Regions from separate parts of the Alteromonas australica genome, predicted to be linked through region 1. Evidence: predicted binding sites of a transcription regulator. Region 1 holds the regulator's gene; the other holds the start of a gene.

Evidence for each region. The regulator FNR, encoded in region 1, switches genes on or off when oxygen is low (the NO sensors DNR and NnrR bind a similar motif). The targets are predictions, from matches to a motif close to TTGATCTAGATCAA.
Region 2: the regulator FNR is predicted to act here: its motif matches at 1,219-1,232, upstream of hemN (oxygen-independent coproporphyrinogen III oxidase).

Annotation. Positions count from the first base shown of each region.
Region 1 covers NZ_CP008849.1:2,269,551-2,272,977, forward strand. Annotated here, with positions in the region: gene EP13_RS09945 (heavy metal translocating P-type ATPase) at 1-662, shown strand, start outside; gene ccoS (cbb3-type cytochrome oxidase assembly protein CcoS) at 668-883, shown strand; gene EP13_RS09955 (sulfite exporter TauE/SafE family protein) at 870-1,526, shown strand; gene fnr (fumarate/nitrate reduction transcriptional regulator Fnr) at 1,579-2,322, shown strand; gene uspE (universal stress protein UspE) at 2,421-3,350, shown strand.
Region 2 covers NZ_CP008849.1:2,452,082-2,455,508, forward strand. Annotated here, with positions in the region: gene EP13_RS10880 (XdhC family protein) at 1-250, opposite strand, end outside; gene EP13_RS10885 (DsbA family oxidoreductase) at 250-900, opposite strand; gene hemN (oxygen-independent coproporphyrinogen III oxidase) at 1,369-2,736, shown strand; gene EP13_RS10895 (ATP-binding cassette domain-containing protein) at 2,743-3,427, opposite strand, start outside.

The DNA.
Region 1 (3,427 bases):
TTAGCGGAAACGTGAATGGCAGTGCATTTTCCATGGGATCTGCTTCCTATTGTGGCGTATCACTCCCCGCCAATTTGCCGTTCGTTGCCAACGTGCTACTGGTGTCTGGCAAGACGCTAATAGCGGCGTTTTTAGTCAGTGACAAGTTACGTGATGACACGCAAGCCACATTAGATATGCTAAGCCAATATCAGTTGATGGTATTAAGTGGTGACACCCAAGAAAACGTGAATAATATTGTTAACACCCTGCCTATTCAACGTGCCCTTGGTGGCCTGTCCCCGGAGCAAAAGTTTGAAGAAGTACAAAAGCTTCAACAGCAAAACAAAAAAGTCCTTATGATGGGTGACGGGATAAATGATGCGCCAGTGCTTGCAAGTGCAGACGTGGCTGTTGCAGTGGGTAACGCCACCGATGTGGCAAAAACGGCAGCCGATGTCATCTTGCTGGGTGATAGTCTTTTATCCGTGCCACAGCTACTTAATGTTGCCCTAAGTGTTAAACGTAAAATTAGACAAAATATCGCGTGGTCTGTAGGTTACAATATTTTGATTCTTCCCTTTGCCATTGCCGGTGTGTTGTCTCCCTGGATGGCCGTTGTGGGTATGTCTCTCAGCAGTATTATCGTAGTAACCAATTCAACACGACTATTAAGTAAATAATTAATATGAGTATTATCTACGTTCTTATCCCTATCGCCATTATTATTGTTGCAGTGGCCGTGGTTATCTTTTTTTGGGCGGTACGCTCGAATCAATTTGAAGATTTAGACCGCCAGGGTTACAGCATTTTATTTGATGATGATTTATCGCCAGAGGAAAAAGCCTTGGCTGAAGAACGCAAAAAAGTGCAACAAAATCAGGAAAACGATGACAGAAATTAATCTGTTGTCAGCATTTCTCATCGGTATTGCTGGGGGCGTACACTGCGTTGGCATGTGCGGTGGTATTGTCGCTGCGCTTCGTTCGGTTACGCCTAGCCATAAGCCCGCGTTTCCTTTTACCCTCGCCTACAACCTTGGTCGTATAGCTAGTTACACCTTAGCTGGTACAATCACAGGTGCCATGGGGCAAATTGCCCGCCACTATATTCCTGTCGCATCTTATGTGCTTTCGTTACTCAGCGCTTTAATGCTGTTGGCCTTAGCCTGTTATTTGGGAAAATGGTGGACAGGCTTAACCCATGTTGAGGCCCTAGGGAAAGGCATATTTAAACGTATTCAACCTTATTCCAAACGCTTTCTCCCCTTTAAAACCCCTTGGCATGCGTTACCGTACGGCTTTATTTGGGGCTGGTTACCTTGCGGACTCGTGTATTCCACCCTTACTTGGGCATTAGCATCAGGGACAGCGGTGGACGGTGCTGCCATTATGTTTGCGTTTGGCTTGGGCACTTTACCTACATTACTCGCGGCAAGCACGGGGGCGGCTTACATTGTGTCTGCTTTCCAGCAGCCAAAACTTCGACAAACACTGGCGGTTTGTATGGCCTTATATGCAATTTATTTAATTTATCGCGCATTTTAGCCGCTATCGTAGTAACATTTACGTAGAGTTTACCAGTTTAGGTGCGGTTATTATGAGCAAAGGAAGCGAGTTTTCAATTCACTGCCAAAATTGCAGTTTTAGTCATTTATGTTTACCCGTGGCGCTGAATAAAACAGAAATTGAGTCGCTAGACGACATTATTGAACGAAAAAAGCCCCTGCATAAAGGCGACGCGCTGGTAAAAAATGGCGATGTATTTCATTCGTTATTTGCTGTACGCACCGGTTCTTTCAAATCCTTTGTCACTAACGCTGATGGTGAAGAGCAAATTACCGGCTTTCATTTTCCTGGCGACATCATCGGCTTTGACGCCCTTCGTAGCCAAAAGCATCAAAGCTATACCCAAGCGCTTGAAACCGCGATGGTGTGCGAACTCCCCTACGAAACATTAGATGAAATGTCGGTGCAATTCCCCAAATTGCGCCGCCAGATCATGAGCTTTATGAGCGCTGAAATTAAGCAGGATCATGATATGATCATGTTACTCAATAAGCGTTCTGCCGAAGAAAGGTTGTTATATTTTCTGGCGCATCTTTCTGGCCGTTTTGAAGAGCGAGGGTTCTCCCATCGTGAGTTTCATTTAACGATGACAAGAAACGAAATAGGCAACTATTTAGGGTTAACCATTGAGACAATAAGCCGTTTATTAAGTCGCTTTCAAAAAGAAGCGATCATTCGCGTAGACGGCAAACTTATCACTATTCTCAATTTCGACGCATTGGACAGTAAACTACAAAATGTCACTGTACCAACGATTGCCTGTACAGGTATCTGATATTTTGTAATCGCTTTGATCTAAAACAACTTACGTTTTTACAAATAGGTATTACACTTACATCATAACTATCGCAAACGATGAAGTTCGGAGGGGTTATGATTAATTATCAACACATTCTCGCTGTTGTAGAACTGGAGAGAGACACCCAGCCCGCCCTCAGTCGCGCTCAAGAAATATCTGACAAAACAGGCGCAACGATCACCGCTATGCTGGTGGTATACGATTTATCCTATGATATGACCACCATGTTAAGCCCGGATGAACGTGAGGCTATGAAAGACGCCGTTACCAAAGAGCATGCAAGCTGGCTGTCAGAACACTTACGCCAACTTGGCTTTTCCCACATAGACATTGTGGTTCAGTGGAATAATCGCGCTTTTGAGGCAGTGATTCACCATGTTATTGATAACGATATTGATTTAGTAGTAAAAGCTACTAAGCGTCACGATGATCTCGCCTCGGTTATTTTTACGCCAACCGACTGGCATTTACTGCGTAAGTGCCCTAGCCCGGTGCTATTAGTAAAAGAGCATGATTGGCCAGAAGGTGGCCAAATCATCGCTGCGGTGAATGTGGGTTCTGAAGATGACGAACATAATCTATTGAACGATAAACTGACTGTGATTGCCAATGATTATGCAAAGTTACTGAACGGCAATGTCAATCTCGTCAACAGTTACCCTTCTACACCGTTAAATATTGCGATAGAAGTACCTGAATTTGACCCTGACGCTTACAACAACTCGGTAAAACATCATCACCAAGCTGAAATGGCAGGCCATGCAAAAAAATACGGTATTACCACAGCAAACACCTATGTAAAAGAAGGCTTACCAGAAAAAGTCATCCCCATGGTAGCCAAAGATATTGACGCGGAATTAGTGATAATTGGCACCGTCGGGCGGGTGGGACTGTCGGCAGCACTAATTGGCAATACGGCAGAACACGTGATTGACGAACTAGATTGCGACGTGCTGGCCGTAAAACCTGATGGTTTTGTATCGCCGTTAGCGAATAAAAAATAGCGACAGCCCATTATCTGCACATTGCGCAATAATTTCGTTAAAGCGGGTTATTGTGTTTACTAGCATGGCTCATAAAG
Region 2 (3,427 bases), 180 kb from region 1:
CGTTGTCGTCATAAATAGTATGGCGTACCTTTTTGTCCTGCATGACACGACGCGCTTTACGATGTATGTCACTTTCCAGACAGCCGCCACTTAAAATACCTAATTGATGACCGTCATCGCTAAATAGCATGAGTGCGCCAGCTTTTCGGTAGCAGGACCCCTCGGTCTTGTAAATTAACCCCAGCACCCACTGGTGCTTATCTTTAAGTGGCGCCCACTGAGACAACAAATGCAGCGTTTGATTACTCATCAATTACCGTTTGCTTCTTGTAAGATGGCTTCTTGAATAAAGGCAGCAAGGGTTTCTGGAGGCTGCGCCCCGGCCACACCTTGATTCCCGATCACAAAGGTGGGCACACTCTGAATCCCGCGTTGCATCCACAGTTGTTCTTCCATTCTAACCTCATCAGCATAGGTTTGTTGCGCTAATGCTTGTTGAATATCTTCTTTTTCCAAACCTACTGCTACTGCTTCATCGATAAGCACACTAATATCGCTGACGTCTTTGCGCTCACTAAAAAATGCCGCGAACAAGCGAAGCTTAAGCGCCTCTTTCTTGCCTTTTAAACTGGCTAAATGCAGTGCCTGATGAGCGTTGAACGTATTTACCATTTTCATTTCATCGAAATAGTCGAACTTAAAGCCAACGGCATCACCAATGTCGGTGAGCTGCTCTCTCGTTTGCTGGCTCTGCGCTTCGGTTACGCCGTACTTTTGCATAACGTGCTCACGCAGATTTTGCCCTTCTTCAGGCATGGAAGGGTTTAGTTCAAATGGATGAAAATTAACCGAAACTTCAACATCATCCAGCATAGCCACCGCGTGTTGCAGATGCTGATAACCAACAATACACCATGGACACACTACGTCGGATACTATGTCTATTGATACTTTTTTCACTATCACTCCTGTAGGCATTTACAAATGTGAACACCTGTTCAAATAATTCTATTGTAGGCGGTACGAATGCGGCTTCAAGTCAGTGACTATCGAATACCGATAAAAAGCGCACCATTGTCGGCCACTGACATAAACGCTAGGCACATTGACGCTGAACTCTGCCCCAAGACCGTCTGGCATTCCACGCCCGTTAACAAATTCTTTGTAAATTCATACGCTCAATAACGACAAGAGTTCACCCTGACTGCGGGTGAATGTAAAGCAGAAATAGGTGACACTAAAGGTGAAAAAAATTTAACAGACATAACAAGACAAAGCTTGCACCAGATCAACATTTGTAAAATTTAACTGTACTACACTTCAGGCATAAGAATTATTGGATGTGCGCAAAGTATTCACTACTGATGCAAGGCATATCAGCATCATTAACAACACCGAAATGTGCGACGACGTAAAAAGAGTTAAATTATGACTACGCCCCCGTTAGTGCCAAATAGCACCGTTATTAAATATGCTCAACAAGCGCCCAGGTATACCTCTTACCCTACCGCATTAAAGTTTAGCCAGGTTCCTGCTAATGCACTTAACGAAGCGTCGTGGAAATATGGCACAGACGATCTGGCCTTATACATCCACATTCCTTTTTGCGATACGCTATGTTATTACTGCGGCTGCAATAAAACGGTCACCCGACACAACGATAAGGCAGACGATTACCTCAGTTATCTTGAGCAAGAAATGCTACTAAAAAAGCCGCTGTATGATGGTAAGAAGGTGGTATCTTTGCACCTTGGGGGCGGTTCTCCCAGCTTTCTATCCAGTGTGCAACAAACCTACTTAATGTACTTGCTACGCCGACACTTTACGTTTTCCACGCAGACTGAAATGTCGATTGAGCTTGACCCTAGACATACCACAGAAGCCTACTTGTCTTTATTGGCTGAACTTGGATACAACCGCGTCAGTTTTGGTGTGCAAGACACAGACATCGAAGTACAAAAAGCCATTAATAGGGTTCAAAGCACGTCGCATATCGCGAATATGGTACTTGAGGCAAAAAACAAAGGGTTCTCATCGGTTAATATTGATTTAATTTACGGCCTTCCAAAGCAAACCCTTGAAACGTTTAGCAAGACGCTGATGGCAGCAAAAGCGATGCGCCCAGACCGAGTCGCCTTGTTTAGCTACGCTCATCTCCCCGAACGATTCGCGGCACAGCGAAAAATTCCCCACTCCACCCTTCCGTCTGCAGAAATGAAGGCACAGCTCTATCAATTGGCGGTAGATAGTTTTACAGAAGCGGGGTACGACATGATTGGGTTAGATCACTTTGCTAGTCAAAGTGACGAATTAAGCCGCGCCAAAAATAACGGCACATTACATCGTAACTTCCAAGGTTATACCACCCTTGGGCAAGCGGACTCTCTGGGCTTGGGGGTATCAGCAATCAGTACAATTGGTGACGCTTACGTTCAAAATCCCAAAAAAATAAAAGACTATTACCACAAAATAGATAATCAATTGCCGCTTGCGGAAAAAGGTGTGTTGCTGACGAAGGACGATCTCGTTCGAAGAAGCGTCATCATGTCATTAATGTGCAACTTAAGCGTGAATATTAAAGATATAGAAAGCCGATATGCTCTGTGTTTCAACGACTATTTCGAATCAGAGTTAGAGGCGCTGACACCGTTAGCAAAAGATAATCTGGTACACGTTGGGGAGAATGAAATACGTGTACCAGAAGCAGCGCGCATTTATATTCGAGCGGTTTGTGCTCGCTTTGATGCCTATTTAAACAAGCAATATACACTCACTGGTTATTCAAGCGCCATTTAATCCCAATTAATGGCGCAACAGTTTAAACCTTGCCGTGACTTTCATTCCTGGTGCAAGCTTTAGCTTTTCAAAAGAGAGCACGCTGATATGGGTTATCAGTGTTTGCGTGCCTTGGCTGCCAGCCCCATCAATGATCGCCAGTGTAACCGTCACGCTGCTTGCAGATGCATTTTTGGGATGCGCGACATCCACGATTTCACAAGGTAACGCATTTATAATACTGGTTTGCCACTGGTGAGAGTCGGTAAGGGTGTCTATGCTAACTTCGTTGGCAGGTACCGTTAAGCGAACGGTATTACCTGGCGTGGTACTGATAAACAGCGCATCAGGTATCTCAGCGTAAATCCAATGGTTACCTAACTGAACGCGCTTAAATGGGTAGGGAAAGCCCTGATCGTTAGGTATTAGCTGCCCCTCCAACACCGAAAACGTCACGAATTCTTCGCCCTCATCGTTGCTTTCATTTGACGCTGCGTTTCTGTTGATGTGATTAATCACGTCTTTCGTGTTTCCAGAAAAAGCCAACGCGCCCCTATCAATCAATAGAATTTCATCAGTGAAAACGGCCAAGTCATTTAAATCGTGAGACACTAAAATACAGCGCATTTGATTGGCATGACAAAATTGACGAATAAACGCCAACACAGACCGACGTAACCTCCCGTCTAACGCACTGATAGACTCATCGAGT